Regions from separate parts of the Ensifer sp. Root1252 genome, predicted to be linked through region 3. Evidence: riboswitches for the same ligand, from Rfam matches in the RefSeq annotation. Region 3 holds a riboswitch; each other region holds the start of a gene.
What was found. A riboswitch is a leader RNA that binds a small molecule or an ion and turns the genes downstream of it on or off. The one in region 3 is predicted to bind thiamine pyrophosphate.

Region 1 (9,719 bases), on a different contig from region 3:
AGCCCGAAATACGTCTTGTGAAGCTCAATTCGGAAGCCAATCAGGAGATTGCGTCAACGCTTGGCATCCGGGGGATCCCAACCTTGATCCTGTTCTCCGGGGGCCGTGAGCTTGCCCGGGTGTCCGGAGCAATGAGCGCGGGCCAGATCGTCGACTGGACACGCACTCATCTCCGTGGAGTACAGTAAAGCGACACCATGGGTATCGCTGGGTCATCGGTTCCGCCGGGGCGGCGTCGTCCGGTCGCGAAGGATGAAGGCCTCGACAAAGTGGAGCGGCTTGCCGGGGGTAGTCGTTCCCGGTTCCCGGCCTGCGGCCGGCGCTTGCGCTGAACCTCTTTCGGCGACCCTTTTAGCCGGTCAAGCCGCGCGCGAACGGGCTTTGGCCGCTTTGGCGGCCGCCGCCTGGTACGCTCATCCTCTTCTGATCGTGCGGCATGGCCAGCATGGGCACATCGCGCGCACGGAGCCAGTTTCACGGCGATGCCCGGCCGTCAAGGTCATCAGCTCCGCGCGAGCCTGCATCGGAAGAGACCTTTGGACTTGTCCGCCCTAAAAGGATGCTTGTGAGACGATGGGGCTGGAAAACGCCGCCGCAATGAGGACCTACATTTTTGAAAGTGCAGGTCTCATCAACTCGGCCGGCGGTGATCTGTGCTATCTGACCGCAAAGGCGCGGCGAGGGGAGTTTTTGCTCGGGCCAGTGGTGATGGCGTTGTTGGGCGCGCAGATAAAGTCGATCTCGCCAGCTTGTTCGAAGATGATCTCCAACGCTCTTGATCCACCGGACCCACAGCCGTCAGGGTAGATATCGAGCGCGTAGCCTTGTGTCTCTGGGTTCAGGTATGGCAGAAGCTGCGGATCATCGATGAAGATGTCGACATCAAAGCTCTCGCGATGATCGATCTGGAGCATCAGGGCGGTACCGCCTCCAAAAGTCCAATTGTCGATCAATGTGAGTTGGGAGCTTGCCTGATCGATAATGCAGCCAGCGTGGTCAAACAGGTCCCCCATCTGCTGGCTGGGTGTTCGACCAATTATGCCGCCCGCGCCAAAGGTAGCGGGTAACCGGCAAGTGCCGAGAACTTCCGTGCTAAGTCGGAAGCGATCGCCGGATCAACGTGCATTTCGCCAAGGAACGAGATCTGAAGGTTCTCGTCTACCTCGGAAAAAAAAGAGAACGCCGACGCATCGAAATTGACTGCGCTGGCAGGATCGGAAATCTTGGATGCCAATTGCTCAGCCGAAAGCTTCGTCCCATAAGGGGCGTTGACAGTCGACAAAACCTTTACTGCAACAATGGACATCTTCCTCGACCACAGAACCTTCAGGTTTTTATATACCTCGACGATGCTTGCGAAAAAAGGATCGCCGGTGAGGACGCCGTCACACGTTAGCGAATGACTGCGATAATTCTGACAAACTGATGTTCAGCCTCGAGAAATTCTTCGAGGCATCTGTATTCGGCCGATTTTCCGATGTTGCGGCTTGTCTGAGGGCGAGGCTCATCCGGGGACGGTACTCGGCGTGGGCGTGGACCGGGAAACGAAGATCTCGTCAAGCTGGCGCAGTGCGCCATCGTGAGGTTGCAGCGATCCATTGTCCTGTTCGGCCCTCGGGATCCTGGCTACGTGTAATGTCGGTCACGACCGCGGCACAATCCGCGCCATGGGTGAGGACGCCATCAATGCGTTCAATGTTCAGTCCACCGATCGCAACCAGCGGGGTCGATCCGATTTTCTTCCTCCATGTGGTGAGGCGGGCAAGCCCCTGCGGCGCCCACTTCATCTTCTTGAGAACAGTCGGATAGACCGGTCCCAACGCGACATAGTCGGGCGCGACGGAGAGCGCCATATCGAGTTCGGCCTCGTCATGTGTGCTGATTCCCAGCTTCAGTCCGGCCCCACGGATCGCGGCCACGTCAGCTTGCGCCAGATCTTCCTGACCGAGATGAACGAAATCGCAGCCTTCGTCGATCGCCACGCGCCAATGGTCGTTGACGACAAGTTGGCAACCGTGTCTGTCGCATATGGTTCTGGCGATGCGGATATCGCTACGAACCTCGCTATCGGGTCTTTCCTTGATGCGAAGCTGGACCAGCCTGACTCCTATTGGAACGAGGCGCTCGACCCAATGCGCGCTGTCGACAATGAGGTAAAAGGGATCGAGCTTCATGAGAAGACCGCCTTTCCGATCAACGGGGTGGAGGGGACTGCCATGTCTCTCGGTTCGAGCATGCCGGCTTCAAAAGCCAGCCGCCCGGCCGCGATCGCCTTGGCAAAGCCCGATGCCATCACGGCCGGATTTCCGGCACCGGCCACCGCCGTATTCAGGAGCACGGCATCGAAACCGAGCTCCATCACCGTCGTTGCATGCGAAGGGCGGCCGATGCCCGCATCGACAATCAGAGGCACGTCCGGGAAGTGTGCGCGCATCGACCTCAAGGCGGACAGGTTTTGCGGCCCCATGGCACTGCCGATCGGAGCACACCAGGGCATCAACACGCGGCAGTCAGCCTCCAGCAGGCGCTCGGCAACGACTAGATCGTCGGTCGTATAGGGAAAGACCTCGAAGCCTTCGTTCGAAAGGATCCGTGCGGCTTCGACCAGCGCGAACACATCCGGCTGCAATGTGTCGTGATTGCCGATCACTTCGAGCTTGATCCAGTTCGTCTTAAAAACCTCGCGCGCCATCTTGGCAGTGAGCACCGCCTCCTTGGCGGTGTGGCAGCCGGCGGTGTTCGGCAGTATTTTCGTCCCAAGCTCGCGGATCAGTTCGAAAAACGCACCTCCCGCTTTGCCGCCGGCCGTCTCTCTCCTCAAGGAGACCGTGATGATTTGTGTCCCTGAGGCCCGCACGGCGTCCGAAAGCACGGCTGGAGATGGATAGCCCGCTGTGCCCAGGAGCAGTCGAGAGGTAATTTCCGTGTCGTAGACTTGCAGCATGGTCAGCCACCTTTCATCGGCGAGAGAATTTCGATGCGATCATGGTCGCGTAAGCGCCATCGATCGCGGTCGGCCGCGTGAACGAGTTCGCCGTTGACAGCGGTCGCCAGCCAGCTTCCTTCATAGTCAAGTGCTGCCATCAGTTCGGCGAGCGTCGAGCAGGCGATCTCGTGCTCGTCGCCATTAATGTTAAGGTTCATCATAGAACTCCGATCTGTGGTCCGGGTTGAGCAGAAGTTCGGCAACGTCGTGCGCAAGGGCAGGCGAGAGCAGGAAACCGTGTCGATACATCCCGTTCACGGAATAGATCGAACCGCTTCTGGTGATCCTCGGCAGATTGTTGGGGTAGGCGGGGCGAATGCCAGTTCCGGTTTCGGTGATCTGCGCTTCGCCGAAGGCCGGGTGCAGGGCGTAGGCTGCGTTTAAGAGCTCCATCAGCGACCGTGCAGTGATGGGACCGGACAATTCGCTCTCTATCATTGTTGCCCCGACCATGAAGACGCCCTGGCGGCGTGGAACGACATAGATGGGGTGTCGTGGATGCAGGAAGCGCACTGGACGCGACAGCTGAATGTCGCCGGTGCGCAGATAGAGCATCTCACCACGCACGCCCCGCAGTGCCGCGTCATCCGGGAGCCTGGCACTGCCGGTGCAATCGATGCGCCAATCGACACGGCGATCGACGGTCGCATCCGTCATCTGGCCGAAGTGAAAACGCACGCCCATGGCCTCTAATGTGTCACGGAGCGAAGACAGCGCCTCTCTCGGATCGAGATGCGCTTCCCTCGGAAAGTAGAGTGCACGAGAGAAACGGCCGGCGAGATCCGGTTCCAATTTGGCTATCTGATCTGCATCAAGCCACCTGTACCCTGTGGTTCGTGTCGCGAAGCGATCGAGTTCGCGTGTGTCACGTGCGGCGGCGACGACGAGTGTCCCCTCTTGCGCGACTTTGTCGGGCAGCGCCGTCTGCCACCACTCAATAGCTGTCGCGCCGACGCGTTCGACCTTCTCGTCGGCACATTCGCGCTCACACCAGGGTGCCAGCATGCCTCCGGCAAACCAGGATGCCCCGGCGCCAATCCGTTCTGATTGTTCGACGACGTCGACCTCAATGCCGCGTCGTGCCAGCTCGTAGGCAGTGACAAGACCGACGACACCCGCTCCTTTAATGATCACCGGATTCATTCGGCAGCCGCTCGAGCAGATACTTGGTTGGCGCTGTAGGGCCATTCACCCATGCGCCGCTCTGCTAGCGGGCGTAGGTGTTGCCGTCTATGCCCGCGGTTTGGCTCGTGTACGACATCTGAAAAAACCATTGGCTGGCTCCAACCTTGACGTTTGGAGACCCAGATCTTGGAGCTGGAAAGATAGAGACACGTCCACGCGATAGCAAAGGAGCTGTCGCAAATGCCGTGGTTCCCACCGTCCCTACGCCAGCATGAACTGGATCAGGTTCAACGGGTCATTGCGCTGCGGTCGAAAGAGCCGATCCGCCCAGCAATATCTCAGCCCCTGCCGTGCTTTGTCAAGCGTTGTTAGTTCATTCCCAACGGGGCAAAAACGTCATCCACATGCCATAGAGCATATCTTAATGCGTATCGCGCCGTGAGGAGGGAGGTGAAGCGTGAAGAAGCACGCCACGATTCATTTCGCCTGCAACGATCATCGCGACGGTTCATTCGCCGGAAAGGTCAATTTAGCGGCCTACGCGGAAAATGACTTGTGAACGCCAGGCATTGCTGAAGTCCGGTTCACCGTTGGCGATGATTTCATTCGTGTCCACCGCCGCAATTTCAAGTCGGAACGTCATATTGAGTCGGCGACTGGTGCTGGAATGCTTACGCCGATGGCGACATCGCGCCCGGACCAATCGTCATTCCGCCTGTACTGCCGATCAATCCGTCGCAGCTGCTCGCCGATTGGGTTATTCGAGTTCGGCGTTAGAGCAGCCAACCGCCTAGAGCGCCCTGGTCACGACCTGCGTTGCGACTCCGACCAGTAGACCCGCCAACGCCACGGCGGTTCCAAATCTCGCCACCTTCATACGGCGCCAGCGCGCGCCATCCCAATCATAGCTCATCAGATGCTCCGTCACGCGAAAGAACCGCAATCCATGGGGGCTGGATTACGGTTCCGAGTTACCGGCGGGGTACAGGAGGGCGACGGCAACGAACGAGAGCGTGCGTTCTGCCCGTTAATTTCTGGTTGGCGCACAGAGGCACCTTTTCGCCTCTAAGAATTTACTGCCATAATGAACTGGGTGTCAGCGCACGATACGCGGGCTAACGCTGGCGAGTACCTTGATGATGTCGTCCTCAAGGGTCTGACAGAGCGTTTCATACTCCTCGAGCATCGTGTGCTCGGGCGTCAGTTGTTCGCGTAGCTTGTCGCGCTTCATTGCTGCCTCGCCGTAAGCCTCAAGCAAATGGGTCATCGCGAGGAAGTTGGCATCGGAGATCTGTCTCCGGTGCCTTGGCAGCCGCATCATCATGCGGCCCCGCCCGATCTTTTCAAAGTCCATTGCACGCTCCCAGCCTGCCGGCTCGGAGAGATTTTCTCCGACAAAACAGAAAGTAGCAACATGAACCGACGCATTAATGCGGGGGCCTCGCGCTCGTCTAACAGTGAGAAGGCCTCAAGGAGTATGGCGTTTAGTAGAACAGGCGCTGCAGCGTAAGTTTTGCTTTCAGGCATTTGGAGGCATCGTCTGCAACACTGCAATCAACGTCTCGAATGTTCTCAAGCGATTCTTTTCTCGCTTCTTCATTGATGTCGCTCAGAGACCTTTCATGGTTGGTGCCGTCCCTGGAAGTGACGGTACACAGATTTCCCAAGCACACCGCCGTGTCCGCCTGAGCGGGCGCGCCCGAGGCGATGAGCGCCACGGCAATAAACGTGCTCATGCAGTTCGACCATTTCTCCTCGGTAGGTCGCCGTTCCGCATCCATTTGAGTTCCCCGTTTTGAGTGGTTCACGATGCAACGCCCGGTCGGTAATTGTCCAACTCACTAGTAAAAAGGAAAGTCCCAATGAGCGCCATATCTGTGCAGCAAATTTGTTCTGACCAGTAAGGACAACTATCGCCGATTTCGTGAATGTTACCGCAAGGAAGGTCTTCTGCCCCGACTTCGTCGCCGATCCGGATGCAGTCAACCGCGATCCATGGGAAGGACTGGTGCCTATATTTTATTGGCAGATGCGCGACCTCAACCGATAGGCCGACGTCGAGACGATCACGAAGTATCAACGGCGGCGGGCGATGCTCGCTCTGACTACGACACTTGTCCTGACGGCCTGTGGGATTTCGGCGCCAGCAATTGTGGACGGCCTGCGTCGGGTCGTCGGGACTGATCTGGTCGGCGCGACGGGCGACGCCGGCAGATCAGCGGAAGATAGACCGGACTGTGGCCGGCTCTTGTGCCGGCGGCATCTGGACGAATGGTATTCATGGCCGGTTCAGCTGGCGCTGCTGCTACCACGTTTTGGAAGTGGCTGTCGGCAGTGCTCGGTAACATTCCTCGGTGAGGCAATAGGAGGGGTCAAATCTTCACTTCGCTTGACAAGTGATCACAAACGTGGCCGAACCCAAAGGTACCAAGGCGCCGATGGGCCAGATTGGTCGACTGCGCGCCTATCCGGATGCGTCTTTCCGCGACGTGACGGCTCCCAACGCAGATACTCTCTACACCTATAGTTTCTTCGATATCGCCAAGGAACCCTATGTCTTGAGTCTTCCAGATCTGGGCGATCGCTACGCGCTTTTCCCAATGCTTGACGGCTGGACCAACGTCTTTGAAGTGCCCGGAAAGAGAACAACAGGAAAGGGCGCGCAGACATATGCGATCACCGGACCTGGGTGGACCGGGACCCTGCCTGAAGGGATGACCGAGTACAAATCACCGACAAGCATGGTGTGGCTCCTCGGACGTATCTATTGCACCGGAACGCCTGAGGACTATGCCGAAGTCCACAAGCTTCAGGATGACGTGAAGCTCGTTCCCCTGAGTGGCTACGGAACCAACTACACCCCACCTGCCGGCAACCCCGACCCGACTGTCGACATGAAGACCGCCGTTCGTGAGCAGGTCAATGCGTTGGATGCTGTCGCCTACTTCAAACTATTCTGCGACCTGCTGAAGACTAATCCACCCGCTGCGGCCGATGCCCCACTTTTGGAGCGGTTGGCCACCATCGGGATCGTTCCCGGTAAGGATTTCGACGAGAGCAAACTCGACGTCGTCCTTCAGAAGCGACTTCCACAGATCGCGTTCGCGCGGATTATGTTGCACTTCGAGGATAGTGGTGGCGATGTCAACGACGTCAACGGGTGGCATACACGACGAAAACGGGTCTCTACGGTACGGACTATGTGCAGCGCGCCCTGATCACCGCCATCGGGCTTGGTGCCAATCGCCCACAGGATGCGATTTATCCGACGAGTACGAAGTCCGGCCATGGTCTGATTGCTCGCGACTATAATGGCTCGGAAAGCTATGTGATCAACTTTGCCGAGGGACAGCTGCCACCGGTAAACGGGTTCTGGTCGATTACGATGTATGACTCGGGATACTTCTTCGTTGATAACCCGCTGAACCGCTATTCAATCAGCCCACGCCAGGACCTCAAAGCCAATGCTGACGGATCGACCGATATCTACATCCAGCATGAGTCTCCAGGCGCAGACAAAGAGTCGAACTGGCTACCTGCCCCGAAGGGTAAGTTCATTCTGATGATGCGGTTGTATTGGCCAAAAGAAGGAAATCCGTCAATCCTCGACGGATCGTGGGTCCTACCGCCTGCAACGAAGACGAATTAACAAGCATAAGCATACGGCGTGGCCGTTTCGCGGCCACGCTGACCAGAGTATCGTAGTGTGATCCCAGTCGGGGGCCGAGAGTGGGGCAGCGCGTCACTCTGCGGTGTTGATCATTCACATCGCTTAGTGCAGCATCCTGGTCGGTTGCTGTTCGCTCTGATCTCGACGTGTTGGGCTCGTCCGCCTACAGAACCAGCGACCGCATTCGGTCAATGCCAACTCATCCGTATTGCCGAACCTAAATTCATCCATCAGGAATTTTGCGAGGCGGCCAGCGCGGATGTCTTGGCGCGGGATCCTCGTTTCGAAGCAAATGCGATCGAATATCCTTTGAAGTGTATCGAGCTGTTCGGGTGCGAGTTCAAAACCTGACTGGTCAAAGTGAATAGCCATTTAGACCTCCCTTCTTAAGCTACCGCCTTCACCGAAGAGAGAAAGATAGCGAAATCTTTAATTGGCTCCAAGTGAGCAAAAGTTGAGATTGCGTGCGTCGAACTGCTGCTGGTAGTGGGGCCTCCGGCTCAGAGCTCACAGAGAAGCGGCCCTGATAAAAGGCGCCGCAGGAACGAAAGCGGAAACGAGACGACTCCCTAGCTGCTCCTTTCCTTAAATGCGAATTGTTCTCGCCAATCATCGGATTTGGTTCTATATTTAGTTATTGCTGATATTGTTGACGGCCTTCCCGTCACAGAGCCCCAAGCTACAAAAGAAGGCCGCTCTTTTCCAGCTGTCTCGCTGGGTCAGGCAGCCACCCTCACAAATTACCAGCCATTTGCTTGAGCGCATCGTGGTCGTGGATGCCGCTTTGAAAAAGGCTGATCAGGTGCGCCGCGAGCGTAACTGCATCATCGCAAAGGCGAGGTGCCTTTCCTGGATCATTTCCCGGAAGACACATTCGATCTGCTTGAAGTCGTCAGGCGTTATAATCTCTGTGCGAGATCCAACCGCTTTACCCATAGCCCTAATCCCAGCCGGCCCAGGGGAGAACAGGGCCGACGTTTGCCCCGCATAGAGTATGCGCCGTTGCTGGGGGGATTACATTGGGAATCGTGGAAGGAGATCCAGACGGTCTTTGGGGTAGAGGGGGTAGCCAGACCGTCCGGAGCCCACGTTGGGTTGCCTCCACAATACACCAACGCTTATGCACTTAAAAACGCGTGCGGCAGGGCATTGTTCCGATTGCTAATGTATCGTGACTCTGTTCGGCGTGTGTGCCTTATGGTCATGGTTAAAGTACCCGACCACGGTTCTCGACCAAGGAGCCTGCTTCACAACGGCGATTGGGTCAAGCTGAAGTGTAATCAAAGCGATGGCTTTGTCGTCGTTGGATTTGAGCCATCGACGAAGGTGGCCGGTGCGATTTCGCGGTTGCTTGCGCGGCGAGACGAGGCGACGAGCTGGTCTATGTCGGCGGCGCCGGCACAGATCTTACCGACAAGATGGCCCGCGACCTGCGCAAGCAACTGGCAGCCATGCCGGCGAAGGCGCCGCCGGTCGCACTCAAGCGCAAGAACGCGGTTTTCTGTGAGCCGGCATTTGTCGCCGAGATCACCTATACCGAGATCACCAGCGACGAGAAGTTACGGCATCCATCGTTCAAAGGGCTGCGCGAGCTGGCCGATGACGTTGATGTCTTCGAGCTCAAAAAATAGGCCCCGGGGAAGAGGGGCCTTGGAGCTGATACGTTGGGGTGCTCTTATAACTCGGGTGCGACAACAATGTTCCATGGCTGCGGTCGACAATCACCGTCGGTGTTTTCGCACCCGGATCACGTTACCGTTGTTGTTGCTGCACTGTTTACAACGCACGCGTCGACCGAGTGCCACGATCGACTGAGTTGTGCCGAACCATCGCACCAGGCCGTGCCGATCAAGGTGATCCCAGAGCGCTGCTTTGCTCGGGGCAGGGGCGTGCGCCCTGGGACCTCTAGCGACCTAGAGGCCGCTCTGGACATTCGGC
Region 2 (9,719 bases), on a different contig from region 3:
CGCCTGTCCCGACATCGTCTTGCCGAGAATGCGAACCTCGCCCCGGTCCGGCTCCTCGAAACCGGCGATGACATGAAAGAGGGTCGACTTTCCCGACCCGGAGGCCCCGGCAACTGCGACGATGCCACCTGGCTGAATGGCGCAATCGAAGTGCAGTGCGGTGGTGTCGTAACGAACGTCGACGCCAACAAGTTCTACCGCCGCCTGGGAATTCATGCGTTTCGTCCTTCCGGCACTCGCCTGTCGCCGGCCGTGCCGAGCATGGTGAAGATCAGGCAGATGAGGCCGAGGAAGAGCGCCAGACCGGCTGCATCCGCGGTGCGATAGCTGCCCATCCGGCTGTAGAGCAGCCATGGAAGCGTGACCATGTCCTGCGAACCGAACAGCGCCACTGCACCAAGGTCGCCGAGCGACAGCGCCATGGCGAAGGAGAACGCCATCAGCAACGGTTTCCGGAGCGGCGGCAAGTCGATCCATCGCAGGCGATGGAAGCCGCGGATGCCGAGGCTTGCTGTCAGTCGGTCGGTGCGTGCGGCATGTGTTGCCATCGCCGGTGCCAGGATCCGGTGCACGAACGGCAGCGCCATCAATGCGTTGATGGCGACGACGATGGCGGGGGCGAAACGGGCGACATCGCCGAAGGGGCGCAGGAGCAGAAACCATCCCGCACCGAGCACGACCGGCGGCACCAGCAGCACCAGCGACGTGCTGGCGGTGACAGTGCCCGCAAATGCCCTGGCCAAGGTCGGGGCGTGGCGACGCGCCACGACGATGCCGGCGGCGCGGATCATCGCGGCGGCCATGGTGACGCAAAAGAATGCCGAGAGGACGGCGATGACAATGCTGGTGACGAGAGCACGATGCACGGTCGGGTCGCCGGCAAGCTTCACCAGATCCGCACGCAGGCCGGAACCGACGACGGCGATCAGCGGTGCGCCGATGAAGAGCAGCGAGAACAGGATCCAGCCGGCGTCGGACGTCCGGGAGAGGCCGGTTCCTGCATCATAGCGTCTGGAGATTTTGCCCGCGGTTGCGCTTTGTGCAGGTTCGGTCGCGACACGCGTTAGAGCCAGGAGCAGGGCTCCGGTCATGACGATCTGTAGGGCGGACAGGGCGATCGCCCGCGGCGGGTCGAAATCGAAGCGCAGCGCCTGGTAGATCGCGACCTCGATGGTGCTGGCGGCAGGCCCGCCGCCGAGCGTCAGGACCAGCGTGAAGCTGGTGGCGCAGAGCATGAAGACGAGGCCGGCAGCACCTGGCAGCAATCCCCGAAGGACCGGCCACTCGACAAAGCGGAAGAGTGCGGCTGGCGGCATGCCGAGATTGGCGGCGGTTCTCCAGTATTCCGAAGGGATGCGCTCGAGCCCGGCGAGAAAGAGACGTGCGATAAGCGGCATGTTGAAGAAGACGTGGGCGAGCAGGATGCCGAAAAGGCCGTAGATGCTGATCGGCTGCTGCAGCCCGAGGCCGGCGAGGGCGGTGTTGAGCGCGCCCTGCCGGCCCCAGATCTCGATCAGCCCGAGCGCGCCGACAAGCACGGGCAGGCCGAGCGGCAGGGCCATCACCCGCAGAACCCAGACGCGGCCGGGAAAGCTCGGCCGGCGCGCAAGCGCCCGTGCGATCGGGATGGCAAGAACAACGGAAAGCAGCGTCGAAAGGCTCGCCTGCAGCAAGGTGAAGCGCGTTACCCGCCAGATATAGGCATCGAACAGCACGCTGTTGCCGAAGTCACCGCTCTGGAGCAAAAGGGCTGCAATCGCCAGGCCGACAAACAGCAGGATACCGCCGAGACTTAAAGTCCCGGCGGTCATCGTGATGCGATTTTCGGCAGGCGCGAACAAATGCGCCTCAGTTCTTGCTAATGGCGGCCAGCCATTCGTCGATCCAGGCCTTGCGGTTCGCCGCCACCTCTTCCGACGGCAGCAGGAAAGTCTTCTCCGGATTGACCAGCTTGCTAAAAGCCTCCGGCAGCGGCTCCTTGGTCGCCGCGACCGGCATCATCCAGTTGGTCGTCGGAATGATCGACTGGAACTCCGGGCCGGTCATGAAGGCGAGAAACTGCTTGGCAAGCTCCGGCTCCTTGGCGCTCTTGGTCATGCCGGCAACTTCGATCTGGATGTAGTGACCTTCCGAGAATTCGGCCGCCTGGTAGCGGTCGGTGTTTTCCGCCACCATGTGGTAGGCGGGCGACGTGGTGTAGGAAAGCACCATCGGCGCTTCGCCCTTGGTGAAGAGGCCATAGGCTTCCGACCAGCCCGGCGTTACGGTCAGTACCCTGTCCTTGAGCTTGGCCCAGGCGGCGCCGGCTTCGTCGCCATAGACGGCCTTGACCCAGAGAAGCAGACCGAGGCCCGGCGTCGAGGTGCGCGGATCCTCGATGACGATCTTCTGAGAGGCGTCGCCTTCGACCAGTTCCTTCAGGCTCTTCGGCGGCGTCTTCAAGGTCTGGGTGTCGTAGACGACGGCGAAATGGCCGTAGTCATAGGGAAGGAAGGTGTCGTCGGTGAAGTCGCCGGGTACCTTGACGTTGGCAGGCTCGATGCCGTGCGGCGCGAAGAAGCCGGTGGCCTTGGCCTCGGCGACGAGGTTTGTATCGAGGCCGAGCACGATGTCGGCCTTGGAGGCCGCGCCTTCGAACTTGAGGCGGGTCAGAAGCTCGACGCCATCGGCGACGCCGACATAGGTGACCTTGCATTCGCAGGTCTTCTCGAAAGCTTCGGCGACCTTGGCACCCGGCCCCCATTCGGTGATGAAGCTTTCATAGGTGTAGACGGTCAGCGTCTTGTCGGCAGCAACGGCATTGGCCGCGAAGACAAGTCCTGCCGTCGCGGCAAGCGCTAGCCGGCTAAGAACCTTGAGTTGCGATGAATTGGACATGGCAGGCACCTCTCCCTAAAAATGATGTTGCATGGGAAAAGGGCGTATCGATCCGATCGCGTCTAATCCCTCCGCCGGTATGAGCCGGATCAGGTTCCGCGGGTTGGCGTTCAACGCCTCTCAGCCTTCGGCCGCCATGCGGTCGGAAGGCACCCCGTTAGAGCGGGTAGAGATTTACCGCCGAGCCGGTTTGATGGCAAGCGAAGTTTGAGGACGGCAAAAGCGCCCGCCCCGCATTTTCGCGCCGCGGCGCATGGGGTAAAATCGTCGGCAGAGTTTGCAGACGCCGAAGGAGCCTGCGATGACTGACATGCTCGTTCGCCTTTATGCACTGCCGGCACAAGCGAGATCACCGCTTGCTGACGGTATCGGCATTCACCGCGCAATGGCACCCGAACGAAGCTTGTTGTTCCCTGGATCGAGCAGACATTTGGCTCCGGCTGGGCGGGCGAGGCGGAGGCGGCCTTCAGATCGACGCCGACGTGCATGCACATCGCGGTGTTCGAGGACCGGATCGTCGGCTTTGCCTGCCACGATGTCACAGCGCTCGGTTTCTTCGGGCCGACGGGCGTCGACGAGGCCATGCGCGGACGGGGATCGGCGAGGCGCTCTTGCGCGTGAGCCTGACGGCGATGCGTGACGCAGGCTACGGTTACGCCATCATCGGCGGCGTCGGCCCGGCCGAATTCTACCGACGCACGGTCGGCGCCATCGAGATCCCCGATTCCAACCCCGGGATCTATGCGGAGATGCTGTTTCCCGATACCTTGCCCGAAGATCACTGACAACGAGGACGCAAAATCGCCGGATCGCGCCCTTGTTCGGTTTTCTTGCTTTTCCTTGCCCGTGCCTTTGCGCTATGGGCTTTGCCATGGCCCGATCCACCTTCACCATTCTGCTCGGCGGTGCACTGACCCCGACCGATCGCCTTGCGCGCCAGCTCGCAGGCAGCCGCTTCGTTGCGGCCGATGGCGGCATGCGGCATGCGCGGGTGCTATCCGTGACCCCCGACGTCTGGGTGGGCGATTTCGATTCGACCGAGGAGGCGCTGCTCGCGGAATTTGCCGATGTCCCGCGCGAGCCCTATCCCGCCGCCAAGGCTGCGACCGATGGCGAAATCGCTGTCGAGGCGGCGCTGTCGCGTGGCGCCGAAGCCTTGATCTTTGCCGGCGCGCTCGGAGGATCACGCAGCGACCATGCCTTCCTGCACCTGCTTCAGGCTGCTTCGCTGGCCGAACGTGGGTTGCCGGTGTTCATGACCTCGGGTGAGGAGGAGGCCTATCCGCTGCTTGCAGGCGAGATCGAAATCGATCTGCCGAAGGGCAGCCTATTCTCGATCCTCGGACTGACCGATCTCATCGGGCTTACGATCGTCAACGCGCGTTATCCGCTCACCGATTTCACGTTGCCGTTCGGGTCTTCGCGCACCGTTTCCAATGTCGCGGAGGGTCCCCTTCGCATTTCCCTCGACACCGGCCGGGCGATCGTTCTCGCCCGCCCCTATGACCTTTCCGGAGCCTGAGCCTTGGCGCCTCCCATTCTGAAACTCGACGATATCTTCCTGACCTTCGGTGGCACGCCGCTTCTGGCCGGCGCCAACCTGCAGGTGGAGCCGGGGGATCGCATCTGCCTTGTCGGGCGCAACGGTTCCGGCAAATCGACGCTGATGAAGATCGCCGCCGGTCTTGCCGAAGCGCAATCGGGCGAGGTCTTCCGCCATCCGTCCTCGACCGTTCGCTACCTGCCCCAGGCACCGGATTTCGAAGGCTACGACACGGTGCAGGCCTATGCCGAGTCGGGCCTTGGCCCAAGCGACGACCCGTATCGCGTCGCTTACCTACTGCAGCACCTGGGTCTGACCGGCGAAGAAGACCCGGCACGCCTTTCCGGCGGCGAGGCGCGCCGCGCAGCGCTTGCCCGGGTGATGGCGCCGGAGCCGGATATCCTGCTGCTCGACGAGCCGACCAACCATCTCGATCTGCCGACGATCGAATGGCTCGAAGACGAGCTGACCCGCAGCCGTTCGGCCCTGGTGCTGATCTCGCACGACCGGCGCTTCCTCGAAAAGGTCTCGAACGCGACGGTCTGGCTCGATCGCGGCCAATCCCGCCGGCTCGACCGCGGCTTCGGCCATTTCGAGGCCTGGCGCGACGAGGTGCTGGAGGCGGAAGAGCTGGAGCAGCACAAGCTCGGCAAGGCGATCGAGCGCGAGGAGCATTGGCTGCGCTACGGCGTTACCGCCCGGCGCAAGCGCAACATGCGTCGTCTCGGCGAATTGCAGGACATGCGCTCGCGCCATCGCGGCCACAAGGGGCCGCAGGGCTCCGTTCAGGCGGCGGCTTCCGACGCCAAGGAATCGGGCAAGCTGGTGATCGAGGCGGAGAAGATCACCAAGGCTTACGGCGAGCGGACGATCGTTGCGCCGTTTTCCATTCGCGTGCACCGTGGCGACCGGATCGGCCTTGTCGGCCCGAACGGTGCCGGCAAGACGACGCTTTTGAAGATGCTGACCGGGCAGATCGAGCCGGATACCGGCACGGTGAAACTCGGCACCAATCTTGAGATGGCGACGCTCGACCAGAAGCGCGAGGATCTCAACCTCGACGATACGCTGGCCCACTACCTGACCGACGGCCGGGGCGAGAGCCTGATTGTCAACGGCGAGCAGCGCCATGTCACCGGCTACATGAAGGACTTCCTGTTCCAGCCGGAGCAGGCGCGCACCCCGATCCGCGAACTGTCGGGCGGTGAGCGCGCCCGGCTGATGCTGGCACGCATTCTCGCCCGCGCCACCAACCTGCTGATCCTCGACGAGCCGACCAACGATCTCGACATCGAGACGCTGGACTTGCTTCAGGAGGTCGTCGCCGGCTTTGCCGGAACCGTCATCCTCGTCAGCCACGACCGCGACTTCCTCGACCGCACCGTGAGCTCGACCATCGCGCCGGCCAATCCCGAAGCGCCTGACGGCCGCTGGATCGAATATGCCGGCGGCTACACCGACATGATGGCGCAGCGCAAGGGCGCGATCGAAGAGCGGCGCAAGACGGAGAAGGCGGAAAAGGCCAAGGTGGCCGATGCCGCTGCCCCCGCAGCCGAGGCACCGAAGGCCAAGGGCAAGCTCTCCTACAAGCAGAAGTTTGCACTCGAAAACCTGCCGAAGGAAATCGCCAAGGCGGAGGCGGAGGCAGCCAAGCGCGAGGAGCGGATGGCCGACCCCAACCTCTTTGCCAAGGACCCGAATACGTTTGCGAAACTGGCGAAGGAGCTGGAAAAGCTTCGCGGCGATCTCGCCCGCATGGAAGAGGAATGGCTGGAACTGGAGATGCTGCGCGAGGAGCTCGAGGGCTGAGCCTCGCCGCTCCCGCGTTGAAAGTTGGCAAGGGGTATGATAAGGAAAACTTATTATATCTCTCGTGAACGATCCTGATGCCGACAAAACTCGAATCCGAAACCATCGGCATGTTGCTGACCGATGTCTCCCGCCTTCTGCGTGGCGCTTTTGACCGCAAGGTCAACGCCATGGATCTCGGCATCACGCCCGGTGAAGCGCGCACGCTGATCCAGGTGGCGCTGACCGAGGGCATCAAGCAGGCGGAAATCGCCACGCGCATGGGCATCGAGCCGATGACGCTGTCGGCCTATCTCGACCGGCTGGAGGCGATGGAGCTGGTTGCCCGTCTGCCCGACCCGGCCGACCGCCGCGCCAAGAACGTCGTCATCACCGACAAGGCCGATCCGCTGCTCGCCGAGCTGATGGCGGGGCTGCGCGAGATGATGAATGCCTATACGGAAGGGCTCGACGAGGCGACGCGCGACATGCTCTGCGCCAACCTGCGTATCCTGCGCGAAAATTTGCGCGGCCTCGATCCGTGCGTCGCCGGCAAGGAGAAGGGTGCAAAGCCATGACGCGCCGCATGAGCGAACGGCGCACCAGCATCATCGGCGCCTTCCTTGTCGCGCTCGGCCCCGTTTCCATGGCGCTCTATACACCGGCAATGCCCGAACTGGTCCGCGCCTTCTCCTCCAGCGAGGCGGCGATCAAGATGACGCTGTCGCTCTACTTCGCAGGCTTCGCCTTCGCACAGCTGGTTTCGGGCACGCTCTCCGACGTCATCGGCCGCCGGCGCACGACGCTGATCTTCATGACCATCTACCTCGCCGGCAGCCTGATGGCAGCCTTTGCCCCATCGGTCGCGGTCCTGCTCGCCGGGCGCCTGGTGCAGGGCATCGGCGCCTCCGTCGGCATGACGGTTGCGCGCGCCATCGTGCGCGACCAGTTCACCGGCCTTCAGGCGGCGCGGATCATGAACATGATCGGCATGATGCTGGCCATCGGGCCGGCGGTGTCGCCGACGCTCGGCGGCCTGGCGCTTGGCCTCTTCGGCTGGCAGTCTATCTTCTTCCTGATGGTCGGCTTTGCGCTGATGGCCTGCGTTTGCGTGCAGTTCTTCATGGCCGAAACCGCGACGCCCGATCCGGCCAAGGGCCATCTGCGGCCGATCCTTGCCGCCTATCGCGAGCTTCTGACAGATACCCGCTTCGTCTCCTCGACCCTGGTGATTGCCGGCGCCGTCGGCGCGCTCTACGCCCAAGCGACGATGCTGCCCTTCGTCCTGATCGGCACGGTCGGGCTGACGCCGACCGAATTCGGCGTCGGCATGCTGATGCAATCCGGTTTCTTCTTCTCGGGCACGGTCACGGTGCGGCTGTTAATGCGGCGGTTCACGCCGCAGGCGCTGGTGCCGGTCGGTCTTTGTTTCATCGCGCTCGGCAGTGTGGCGCTCGCCTACACCATGCACGCGCTCGAACCGAGCTTCCTGGCGGTGATGGCGCCGGTCGGCGTCTACGCCTTCGGCATCGCCTTCGTCATGCCCTACATGATGACGGCGGCCATGGCGCCTTTCCCGCATATCGCCGGTACGGCGTCGGCGATGATGGGCTTCATCCAGATGGGCGCCGGCCTTCTCGGCGGCGCCTTGGCGGCCGTTGTCGGCGTGCCGGTGCTGGCGCTCGGCACGATCATTCCGAGCTTCGGCCTTCTCTGCGTGTTCAGCTATCTCTGGTATCGCCGCACCGTTCGCCTGACGCCATTGGCGGCGCCAGTCGATGGCACGCAGCCCCTGCCGGAAGCGGCTGAATAAGACGAAACGAAAAAGCCTCCGCGACCCGGGTCGCGGAGGCTTTTTCTTGTCAGGTGCTTGCCGCTTTTAACGGTTGCGTGCAGCCAGCGTGCGCAGGCGCAGCGCATTCAGCTTGATGAAGCCGGCAGCATCCTTCTGGTCGTAGGCGCCCTGGTCGTCTTCGAAGGTGACCAGCTTGTCGGAATAGAGCGACTTCGGGCTTTCGCGGCCGGTGACCATGACATTGCCCTTGTAGAGCTTCAGCGTCACTTCGCCTTCGACATGCTCCTGGCTCCTGTCGATCGCCGCCTGCAGCATCTCGCGCTCCGGCGAGAACCAGAAGCCGTAATAGATCAGCTCGGCGTAGCGCGGCATCAGCTCGTCCTTGAGGTGGGCGGCGCCACGGTCGAGCGTGATCGATTCGATCGCGCGGTGTGCCGACAGCAGGATGGTGCCGCCGGGGGTCTCGTAGACGCCGCGCGACTTCATGCCGACGAAGCGGTTTTCGACGAGGTCGAGCCGGCCGATGCCATTGTCGCGGCCGTAGTCGTTGAGCTTTGCCAGCAGGTTTGCCGGCGAAAGGCGCACGCCGTTGATCGAGACGGCGTCGCCGCGCTCGAAACCGACCTTGATGACGGTTGCCTTGTCGGGAGCCGCTTCCGGCGAGATCGTGCGCATGTGCACGTATTCCGGGGCTTCCTGCGACGGATCTTCCAGAACCTTGCCCTCGGAGGAGGAGTGCAAGAGGTTGGCGTCGACAGAGAAGGGAGCCTCGCCCTTCTTGTCCTTGGCGACCGGGATCTGGTGCTTCTCGGCGAATTCGAGCAGGTCGGTGCGGCTCTTGAACGACCAGTCGCGCCATGGAGCGATGATCTTGATGTCGGGGTTGAGCGCGTATGCCGACAGCTCGAAGCGAACCTGGTCGTTGCCCTTGCCGGTGGCGCCGTGGGCGATCGCGTCAGCGCCGGTCTTCTTGGCGATGTCGATCAGGTGTTTGGAAATCAGCGGACGCGCGATGGAGGTGCCGAGCAGGTAGACGCCCTCATAGACGGCGTTGGCGCGAAACATCGGGAAGACGAAATCGCGCACGAACTCTTCGCGCACATCCTCGATGTAGATTTCCTTGATGCCGAGCATCTCGGCCTTCTTGCGCGCCGGCTCCAGTTCTTCGCCCTGGCCGAGGTCTGCCGTAAACGTCACAACTTCGGCGCCGAGTTCGGTCTGCAGCCACTTCAGGATGATCGAGGTGTCGAGACCGCCCGAATAGGCGAGAACGACCTTTTTCACGTCTTTATGCGATGCCATGGTTTCCGTCCGTCTGGTCTTGGAAGAGGGCGGCGTGCCGCCTTGGAAATTCTGCGGCACTTTATCCGGAACACGCCTGGATACAAGCGGAAGAACGCTGCGACACCCAAATCCGCTGGCAAAAGCCGACGCTCCGGAATAGACGAGGTCACCGAGTGTTCCAGGAATCGCGCACATGGACTTCCTTCCCAGCCTGCCCACGCTGTTCGGCTTTGCTGCCGCCACGCTGCTGCTTGCGGCAACGCCGGGGCCGGACATGACGCTTTCGATCAGCCGCGCGCTGTCGCAAGGCAAGAAGGCCGCCCTATTCGTGGTGCTCGGGACGAGCTTCGGCATCGTCGTTCACACCCTACTGGTCGCCTTCGGCATCTCGGCGCTGATCACGGCCTCGCCTGCTGCGTTCATGGTGCTGAA
Region 3 (9,719 bases):
TTGAAGTTTCCGCGAAGGCCCGTGGGCTGAAGAGCCGGCGGATGACCTCCGGCGCCGGCCACGACGCCCAGATGATCGCCCGCATCGCGCCGGCTGCGATGATCTTCGTGCCGAGCCACGACGGGATCAGCCACAATCCGCGCGAACACACGGATCCGGCAGACCTCGTCGCCGGTGCCAATGTTCTGCGCGATGTCGGCGCTCTGCTTGCAGGCAGCCCTTAGGGCGCCGGAAGGGGCCGGGTGCGACCTCCTTGGAGCGATCAAGATGCTGATGCGGCAACAATTCCTCTCACCGTCATGCTCGGGCTTGACCCGAGCATCCAGCCGGCACCTCTGTGTCAGCCTCGTATCAACAGGCCGGCTGCCTCCAATGTCATGCTCGGGTCGAGCCCGAGCATGACGAAGAGATGGGCCATTGCGTAAAGAGCGCCGGAGCCCGCCGGGCGCCAGAAGGGGCGGGGTTGCCGCCCCTTCTGGCGTGGTCGTTATCCCCGTACGTCTGCCTCGCTGTCGACCGGCATATAGAGGTCGCCACCCTCACGATACTTGGCCGCCATCGCTTGAAAACCTTCCTTCTGCGCCTCGGCGCGGATGTCGTGCGAGATCCGCATCGAGCAGAACTTCGGCCCGCACATGGAGCAAAAATGCGCGACCTTGTGCGCCTCCTTCGGCAAGGTTTCGTCGTGGAAGGAGCGGGCGGTTTCCGGATCGAGCGACAGGTTGAACTGGTCCTCCCAGCGGAACTCGAAGCGGGCGCGCGACAGGGCGTCGTCGCGCGTGCGGGCCGCCGGGTGCCCCTTGGCGAGATCGGCGGCATGGGCCGCGATCTTGTAGGTGATGACGCCCACCTTGACGTCGTTGCGGTCGGGAAGCCCCAGATGTTCCTTCGGTGTCACATAGCAGAGCATGGCCGTGCCGAACCAGCCGATCATCGCAGCACCAATGCCCGAGGTGATGTGGTCGTAGCCGGGGGCGATGTCGGTCGTCAGCGGCCCAAGCGTATAGAACGGTGCCTCGCCACAGACAGCGAGCTGCTTGTCCATGTTTTCCTTGATCTTGTGCATCGGCACGTGGCCAGGCCCCTCGATCATCACCTGGCAGTCTTTCGCCCAGGCGATCTTCGTCAGCTCGCCCAGCGTTTCCAGTTCGGCAAATTGCGCCGCGTCATTGGCATCGGCGATCGAGCCCGGGCGCAGGCCGTCGCCGAGCGAAAACGAGACGTCATAGGCGCGGCAGATGTCGCAGATCTCTTCGAAGTGCTCGTAGAGAAAGCTCTCCTTGTGGTGGTGCAGGCACCACTTCGCCATGATCGAGCCGCCGCGCGAGACGATGCCGGTGACCCGGTCGACCGTCAGCGGGATATAGTGCAGCCGGACACCGGCATGGATGGTGAAGTAGTCGACCCCCTGTTCCGCCTGCTCGATCAGCGTATCGCGATAGACCTCCCAGCTCAGATCCTCGGCGATGCCGTTGACCTTTTCCAGCGCCTGGTAGAGCGGCACGGTGCCGATCGGCACGGGCGAGTTGCGGATGATCCATTCGCGGATGTTGTGAATGTTGCGGCCGGTCGACAGGTCCATGACCGTGTCTGCGCCCCAGCGGGTCGCCCAGACCATCTTCTCCACTTCCTCGGCCATCGACGAAGTGACGGCGGAGTTGCCGATATTGGCATTGATCTTCACCAGGAAATTCCGGCCGATGATCATCGGCTCGGACTCCGGGTGGTTGATGTTGGCCGGAAGCACGGCGCGACCGCTGGCGATCTCCTGGCGGACGAATTCGGGGGTGACGTGATCGGGGATATGGGCACCAAAGCTTTCGCCGTCGCGTAGCGTGACGCGTGCAGCGTCGCGGCCAAGGTTCTCGCGGATGGCGACGAACTCCATCTCGGGCGTGATGATGCCGGCCCGCGCATAGGCAAGCTGCGTCACCGCGCGCCGCCCGGTCGCGCGCAAGGGCGCGTGGCGGAAGGGAAAGGTCGGCGTCAGCCGGTCGCCGGAGGCAAAGCCGTTGTCTTCCGGCCGCACGTCGCGTCCGTCATAGGCTTCGACATCACCGCGAGCGATGATCCAGTTGCGGCGCGGTCGTGGCAAACCGTCCTCGATGCGGATGTTGGCATCTTCTACGGTGTAGGGACCGGAGGCGTCGTAGACGGTGACCGGCGGCTCGCCCGACGTCGGGTGCAGGGTGATTTCGCGCATGGGAACGCGGATGTCGGGATGGATCGTGCCTGGCTTGTAGACCTTTTTCGAGGCGGGAAGCGGGCCTTTTGTGACCGAGAGTTCTGCGGGTTTGGTGGCAATATTCATGATGAGGCTCCAAGTTTGCGGTTGGAGACCCAGTTCTGAAGCCGGAAGGAAAAGACATGTTCGCCTGAAATTCCGCGCGAATGACGGAATCGTGGCGTCAATGTCTGCACCGTCCCTACGCCAGTATGAACTGGATCAGGTTCAACGGGTCACTGCGCCTCGGTCGGCAAAGCCGATCCGCCCAGCAGTATCTCAGCCCCTTGWCGGGACCCCCCTGGTGAATGCCTAGAGATAGCCATCGATCCGGATGCGCAGTCAAGCGTTAATCCGAAGGTTGCGTGTCAGGCCTGTTGATTGCCCGGTAGAGCGTTTCCGGATGAGACGAAGCCGCGGGCACGCTCGTTCTTTTGGTTTTTGCGCATTTCCTGACGGAAAACCGCTCCGCACTTTTCCTGGAAATGCGCTAGCGGCCGGACTTCTCTGATCCCCGGCGATCGGCATAATCCGCACGGTTGATGCCGTGCCGCTGCAGCTTGTCATAGAAGGTCTTGCGCGGAATGCCGAGCGCTTCGATCGTCGCCTTGACGTCGCCGTGCTGCGCCCGCAGCGCTTCTTTCAGAATTTCCGCCTCGTAGCGCTCGATCCGCTCGGGCAGGCCGGCACTGGTCGGCGCCGCGGCAATCGGTTGGCCGAGCGAACCTTCGACGCCAAGGGCGACGCGCTCGGCGAAGTGCGAGAGCTCGCGCACATTGCCCGGCCAGGAATGAGACATCAGATAGTGGCTGACGGCCGGCGAAAGCGTCGGCACGTCGCGCTTGAAACGCTCGGCTGCCCGCGTCAGGAAATGCGAGAAGAGAAGGGGGATATCGTCCCGGCGTTCGCGCAGCGGCGGGATCGACAGGGTGACGACGTTCAGCCGGAAATAGAGATCCTCGCGAAAATCGCCCCGCTGGGCCGGGTCGCCGAGGTCGATCTTGGCCGCGGCGATGACCCGGATATCGACGGGGCGCACGATATTGGTGCCAAGCGGCGTGATCTCACGGGCTTCAAGCACTCGCAGCATCTTGACCTGCGTTGCCGGCGGCATCGCCTCGATCTCGTCGAGGAAAAGCGTGCCGCCGCTCGCATGCTCGATACGGCCGACGCGCTTCTTCAGGGCACCGGTGAAGGCGCCGGGCTCGTGGCCGAAAAGCTCGCTCTCGATTACCGTTTCCGGCAGTGCGCCGCAGTTCAGCGCCACGAAGTTGCCGTTGCGGCGCCGGCTCCAATTGTGCAGCAGCGTCGCCACCACCTCCTTGCCGCTGCCGGTTTCGCCGGCAACAAGCACATCCACGTCGGTGTCGGCGATATGCCGCAAGGTCTGGCGCAGCCGTTCCATGACCGGTGTCTGGCCAATCAGCGGCAGGCTCTCACCGGCGACTTCGGCTGCGCGTTTCAGCGCGCGGTTTTCCATCACCAGCCGGCGTTTTTCCAAGGCGCGGCGTGCGCTCTGCACCAGACGGTCGGCGGCAAAGGGTTTCGGGATGAAATCATAGACGCCGTCCTTAATGGCCTGAACGGCCATCGGGATATCGCCGTGGCCGGTGACCAGAATGACGGGCAGGTCGGGGTCGAAGTCGGCGATCCGGCGAAACAGCGTGAGGCCGTCGATCCCGGGCATGCGGATATCGCTGACGACGATGCCGTCAAAATCCGGGTTGAGGATTGCGAGCGCTTCCGCCGCGCCGGGAAAGGCGGAGACCGCGAGGCCGGCAAGCTCCAGCGTCTGCTTCATCGCCCGCCTGAGTTCGCTGTCGTCGTCGACGAGGCATACGGATTGCTGCATCGCTCAGGCCCTCTTCAAACGCACGGTGAAGACGGTGCCTTCTGGGCCGGTCTTGACCTCGATGTCGCCGCCATAGTCAGCGACAATCTCCTTGGAGATGGCAAGGCCGAGACCGAGGCCTTCATCCTTGGAGGTGTTGAACGGGGTGAAAAGGTCTTCGAGGATATCGGGCCGAATGCCCGGACCATTGTCGGCGACAACAAGCGAAACTGTTTCGGAGGGGCCTAACTCGCACCGCACACGGATCTCAGCGTCTGCCCGATCACCGAGGGCTTCCAGGGCATTCTGCAACAGGTTGATCAGCACCTGTTCCAAGCGGATGCGATTGCCGAGCACGCTGAGGCCGTTATCAGGCAGGTCGATGACGATCGCGTCCATGCGGCCGGCAAAGCGGCTGCGCAGCAGCATTCGAGCGCCTTCGATCACCTCCCGCATCGCCGTCGGTTCGGCGACGAAACGGCCCTTGCGCGCAAAGCTGCGCAGTTCGTCGGTGATGGTGCCGACCCGCTCGGTCAGCGCAGCGATGCTTTCGAGATTTTCGACGGCGGTTTCTTTTTGGCCGCGGTCGAGGAAGGTGCGCGCATTGTCGGCATAGGCGCGGATGGTTGCGACCGGCTGATTGATCTCGTGGGCAACGCCCGCCGCCACCTGTCCGAGGATTGCCAGGCGGTTGGCCTGGACCAGTTCCTGCTGCACCGCCTGCAGCCTCTCGCCCGTGCGCCTGTGGTCGGAGATCTCGGTTTCGAGGTGATCTCGGGCGAGGCTTAGGTCCTGTGTGCGCTCGGCCACTCGGCGTTCCAACTCATCGCGCGCGGCGCGTTCGTTGGCCGCGACCTGCGTCAAAGCCTGGCGCCGGCGAAGAAGGAATGCGGCAAGCGCCAGCAGCGGCACGATAACGGCAAGGGCCAGCAGCCTTGCCTCGCGGCTCGCGGCGCCAAGGGCTGCGTCTAGCGGTGCCAATTGCTCCAGCCGCCAGCTGGTCGAGGGAACCATGGTCTCGACCCTGAGGTACTGCCGCTCGCTGCTGCCGGGCAGAAGCGCTGTCAGCACGCTCGATCCATTGCTCGTTGGCTCGATCCGGCGGAACGGCAGCGGCAGCAGGGAGGCATCGCCGAACTGCAGGCTGTCGCGGATGGCGGCGAGGCGATCCCCGGGAATGGTACGGGTCGTCATGAAGCGCCAGGACGGGAAGCTGGTGATCAGCACGATGCCGCGCCGGTCGGTGACATAGACCGGCTTGCCGGAGGCGAGCCAATCGGCCTCGACCCCGCCGAATTCGAGCTTGGCGACCACGACGCCAATCGGGCCGTCAGGCCCGTCGACACGTCTTGATATGTAGAGGCCTGGCCGCTTGCTGACGGTGCCCATGGCGAAATGCTCGGCTTTGCCATCGCGCATCGCCAGCCGGAAATATTCGCGGAAAGCGTAGTCATTGCCGACGAAGCTGGTTGGCTCGCGCCAGTTGCTGGCAGCCACCGCCACGCCGTCGAGGCCAATCGCGTAGATCACCGCCGCATCCGTATTGGCGGCCAGCGCCTCGAGCTTTTGATTGAGCCGCTGCAACGGCTGGTCGCCACCCTTCTCAAGCGCCGTCTTCACCTCTACGTCGTCTGCCAGTACCAGAGGCAGCGCGCGCTGCCGCTCCAGCACTGCCCTCAGCAGCGAGGCCTTGAGATTGGCATCGATGCGGCTCTGGATGTCGACGGTTTCAAGCGCCTTGTTTCGCCCATATTCGCCGGCGAAAAAAAGCCCCGCTGCCAGCAGCACTAACGCTAGCGCGGCAAAAATCAGCCAGGCGCGGCGCATGTGCCGGTCGAGATCCTCTGGATTGATAGGGCTGGGCGCGGGCATGGACATGGCGGAATTGTGCATTATTCCGCGCAAGTTTCCAGATGATCTGTGCGGATATCCGCTCAAATATTCGTGTGCGTGATCCAAGATTCTCGAAAAAATGGCGATATTTCAATGGCCTGATCAGCTGTGCTGCGATCTGGCACGCCCATTGCAAATGACATCCTCATGACAGCCCGAGCTGTCGCGCTTCGGAAATAGGGCCTGGGAGGCCCGGCATGACGCCGGACTGGGCCTAAGTGGAGGATATCATGATTATCGACCAATCCGCGGAACCGCGCGGCAAGACACCTTTCTATCGTCATCTCTATGTCCAGGTTCTGGCGGCCATCGCCGCAGGCATCCTGCTCGGCCATTTCTACCCGGAGGTCGGCACGCAGCTTAAGCCGCTAGGCGATGCCTTCATCCGCCTGGTGAAGATGATTATTGCCCCGGTCATCTTCCTGACCGTCGCCACCGGCATTGCCGGCATGACCGATCTCGCCAAGGTCGGGCGCGTCGCCGGCAAGGCGATGATCTACTTCCTGACCTTCTCGACGCTCGCGCTCATCATCGGCCTGATCGTGGCCAATGTGGTGCAGCCCGGCGCCGGCATGCACATCGACCCCGCGTCGCTCGACGTCAAGGCGGTCACCTCCTACGCCGAGAAGGCGCATGAGCAGTCGATCACCGGCTTCCTGATGAACATCATTCCGACCACGCTCGTCGGCGCATTTGCCGAGGGCGATATCCTGCAGGTGCTGTTCATCTCCGTTCTGTTCGGCCTGGCCCTCGCCATGGTCGGCAAGAAGGCGGAGCCTGTCGTCGACTTCCTGCACGCGCTGACGCTGCCGATCTTCAAGCTGGTCGCGATCCTGATGAAGGCGGCGCCGATCGGTGCGTTCGGCGCCATGGCCTTCACCATCGGCAAATATGGCGTCGGTTCGATCGCCAATCTCGCCATGCTGATCGGCACATTCTATTTGACCTCGCTGCTCTTCGTCTTCGTCGTGCTCGGCGCGGTTGCCCGCTGCAACGGCTTCTCGATCGTCGCCCTCATCCGCTACATCAAGGAAGAACTGCTGCTCGTTCTCGGTACATCCTCTTCGGAAGCGGCGCTGCCGGGACTGATGAGCAAGATGGAAAAGGCCGGTTGCAAGCGCTCGGTTGTCGGGCTGGTCATTCCGACCGGCTATTCCTTCAACCTCGACGGCACCAACATCTACATGACGCTCGCCGCACTCTTTATTGCCCAGGCGACCGACATTCCGCTGTCGCTCGGCGACCAGGTGCTGCTGCTGCTCGTGGCGATGCTGAGCTCCAAGGGTGCAGCCGGCATTACCGGCGCCGGCTTCATCACGCTTGCCGCCACGCTTTCGGTCGTGCCGGCGGTGCCGGTTGCCGGCATGGCGCTGATCCTCGGCATCGACCGCTTCATGTCGGAGTGCCGGGCACTGACCAACTTTGTCGGCAACGCGGTTGCGACCATCGTGGTCGCCAAGTGGGAAGGCGAACTGGATGAGACCCAGCTTGCCGCAACCCTTGGCGGCCGGGCGCTGCCGGAAAGCCCGGTTCCGGGTCTTCAGCCAGCCGAATAAAGCTGCCTCCCAGGGCAAGACCGCATCTCGGTGCGGCAAGGCGTGGTCCACTTTCCGGTGGGCCACGCCTTTTTTCTTTTGCGGGATAGCCTCGTGGCGTTGCCGCCCTAGGTCATAGGCTGGCGGTTTGCTGCCGGGCCGCCAACGCCCCTGTGAAATTCTCGTTCTCCCCACTTTACTATACCGTCTGGACGGTATAGTAATTTGTCATCACTGATCGAGGCAAAGCGTTTTCTGGGGAGGAGACGAGAATGCATTGGACGAAGTGTGTGAAAGCGGCCGCCTTGGCCACCGCGGCGTTTGCCGCATTTCCAGCGGCTGCGGCCGAAGTATCGATTTTCTGCAGCTCGGCCGGCGCGGAGCTCGAGCTCTGCCAGTCGGCCTCCGAGGCCTGGGCCAAGGAAACCGGCAATACTGTCAAGATCAACAAGATGCCGGCCAATTGGGGCGAGGCGCTGCCGCTCTACCAGCAGCTGCTCGCCGGAAAGTCCGGCGACGTCGATGTCCTGACCCTCGACAATATCTGGGTCGGCACGCTCGCGTCGCACCTCGTCGATCTCCGGCAGAAGGTGCCTGCCGACGAAGTTTCCAGCCATTTTGAATCGTCTCTTGCCGACGCGACCATCAATGGCCAGCTGCTGGCAATGCCGTGGTTCGTCGACGCCGGCCTGATGTTCTATCGCAAGGACCTTCTGGAGAAGTACGGCAAGGCCGAGCCGAAGACCTGGCGGGAGCTCACCGAGACGGCGAAGCTCATCCAGGACAAGGAGCGGGCATCGGGCAGTCCCGACATGTGGGGCTATGTCTGGCAGGGGCGAGCCTATGAAGGGCTGACCTGCGACGCGCTCGAATGGGTGGCATCCTACGGCGGCGGAACCTTCATTTCGCCCGAGGGCGAGATCACAGCCAACAATCCGAAGGCGGCCGAAGCGCTCGATATTGCCCGATCCTGGATCGGCGGGATCAGCCCGGAAGGCGTGTTGAACTACGACGAAGAAGGCTCGCGCGGCGTGTTCGAAGCCGGGAACTCGGTCTTCCATCGCAATTGGAGCTATGTCTGGGGCACGACGCAGGCCGACGGATCGTCGCTGCGCGGTAAGGTCGGCGTCATGGCACTTCCGGTTGGGGCTGAAGGCGGCAAGTCGAGCGGATGTTACGGGGCGGGTCTTCTCGGTGTGTCGAAATACGCCGACGATGTAGACGCCGCCGTCAGCCTGGTGCGCTATCTCACCGGCGCCAAGGAACAGAAGCGCCGCGCGCTCCAGGCCTATAGCCCGACGCTGAAGGCGCTCTACGAAGACAAGGACGTTCTGGCGGCCAATCCTTCGCTGCGGTTTGCCGAGAAGGCATATGCCGAAAGCGCCTCGCGTCCGTCGCAGGTCACGGGCGCGTCCTACAACCGGGTGTCCCAGCGGATCTTCAATGGCGTGCACAATGTGCTGAGCGGCAAGGAAAGCGCGGACGATGCCCTGGCGAAGGTTGCGAGCGACCTGGAACGTCTAAAGGCGCGGGGCTGGTAAGCCCCCGCCTATTTCCCACCGATCGAGGACATCACCCGTGAACATTGCGATAGCACCGTGCTGCTGGGGCGTTTACTGGCCCGAAGGCAACGAAATCAACTGGACCGACTATCTGGACCGCATCAAGGCGGCCGGTTACCGGCACACCGAACTTGGACCCTACGGCTTCTTTGCCACGGATCCAGAGGTGCTTTCGTCCGAGCTTGGCAGCCGCGGCCTTTCGGTCGTCGCGGCGGCCCATGTCCACACACTCGCCGATCCCGCCTCCTGGCCGGTCCTTAAGGAAAAGACGCAAGCGATCTGTCGGCTGCTGTCTGCAATCGGCGCGACGCATTTCATCCTGATGGACGAGTCGGAGTTCTATCCGAAGGACAGGATGGGCGTGGTCGATGAAGCGGGCTGGCGCTCCGTCGTCGAGCAGACCACGGGCGCTGCATGCATCGCCCGCTCGCACGGGCTGGAGTTCAGCTTTCACCCGCATGTGGGCACCTGCGTCGAGCTCGAACCGCAGATCGAGCGCCTGCTTGCCGAGACGGAGCCAGGCCTTGTCGGGCTCTGCCTCGATACCGGTCACCACGCCTATTGGAAGGCCGATCCGACTGATTTCCTTGTCCGTCACCGGGATCGGATCAACGCCATCCACCTGAAAAACGTCGATGGCGCCTATCGTGAACGGGTTCTGGCCGAAGGCATCC

Region 1: another riboswitch for thiamine pyrophosphate. It lies ahead of thiO (glycine oxidase ThiO); the one in region 3 lies ahead of thiC (phosphomethylpyrimidine synthase ThiC).
Region 2: another riboswitch for thiamine pyrophosphate. It lies ahead of thiB (thiamine ABC transporter substrate binding subunit); the one in region 3 lies ahead of thiC (phosphomethylpyrimidine synthase ThiC).

The regions. Positions count from the first base shown of each region.
Region 1 covers NZ_LMDT01000007.1:87,614-97,332, forward strand. The annotation lists gene trxC (thioredoxin TrxC) at 1-188, shown strand, start outside; gene ASD02_RS40565 (hypothetical protein) at 598-807, shown strand; partial or broken gene ASD02_RS40570 (hypothetical protein) at 879-1,013, opposite strand; gene ASD02_RS09665 (hypothetical protein) at 1,037-1,306, opposite strand; gene ASD02_RS09670 (thiamine phosphate synthase) at 1,557-2,174, opposite strand; gene ASD02_RS09675 (thiazole synthase) at 2,171-2,944, opposite strand; gene thiS (sulfur carrier protein ThiS) at 2,947-3,144, opposite strand; gene thiO (glycine oxidase ThiO) at 3,134-4,120, opposite strand; TPP riboswitch at 4,353-4,469, opposite strand; gene ASD02_RS40375 (hypothetical protein) at 4,902-5,024, opposite strand; gene ASD02_RS09690 (hypothetical protein) at 5,208-5,465, opposite strand; gene ASD02_RS09695 (hypothetical protein) at 5,596-5,847, opposite strand; partial or broken gene ASD02_RS40575 (glycoside hydrolase family 19 protein) at 6,005-6,158, shown strand; partial or broken gene ASD02_RS39670 (hypothetical protein) at 6,204-6,456, shown strand; partial or broken gene ASD02_RS09700 (DUF1254 domain-containing protein) at 6,505-7,760, shown strand; gene ASD02_RS09705 (hypothetical protein) at 7,884-8,153, opposite strand; gene ASD02_RS36915 (hypothetical protein) at 9,098-9,412, shown strand.
Region 2 covers NZ_LMDT01000057.1:248,449-258,167, reverse strand. The annotation lists gene ASD02_RS34740 (ATP-binding cassette domain-containing protein) at 1-216, opposite strand, end outside; gene thiP (thiamine/thiamine pyrophosphate ABC transporter permease ThiP) at 213-1,817, opposite strand; gene thiB (thiamine ABC transporter substrate binding subunit) at 1,849-2,877, opposite strand; TPP riboswitch at 2,927-3,044, opposite strand; partial or broken gene ASD02_RS34725 (GNAT family N-acetyltransferase) at 3,179-3,662, shown strand; gene ASD02_RS34720 (thiamine diphosphokinase) at 3,749-4,399, shown strand; gene ASD02_RS34715 (ABC-F family ATP-binding cassette domain-containing protein) at 4,403-6,229, shown strand; gene ASD02_RS34710 (MarR family transcriptional regulator) at 6,307-6,786, shown strand; gene ASD02_RS34705 (multidrug effflux MFS transporter) at 6,783-8,021, shown strand; gene ASD02_RS34700 (argininosuccinate synthase) at 8,088-9,305, opposite strand; gene ASD02_RS34695 (LysE family translocator) at 9,481-9,719, shown strand, end outside.
Region 3 covers NZ_LMDT01000037.1:978-10,696, forward strand. The annotation lists partial or broken gene ASD02_RS29725 (Zn-dependent hydrolase) at 1-224, shown strand, start outside; gene thiC (phosphomethylpyrimidine synthase ThiC) at 488-2,311, opposite strand; TPP riboswitch at 2,406-2,537, opposite strand; gene ASD02_RS29735 (sigma-54 dependent transcriptional regulator) at 2,715-4,076, opposite strand; gene ASD02_RS29740 (sensor histidine kinase) at 4,080-5,948, opposite strand; gene ASD02_RS29745 (dicarboxylate/amino acid:cation symporter) at 6,179-7,504, shown strand; gene ASD02_RS29750 (ABC transporter substrate-binding protein) at 7,756-9,024, shown strand; gene ASD02_RS29755 (sugar phosphate isomerase/epimerase) at 9,062-9,719, shown strand, end outside.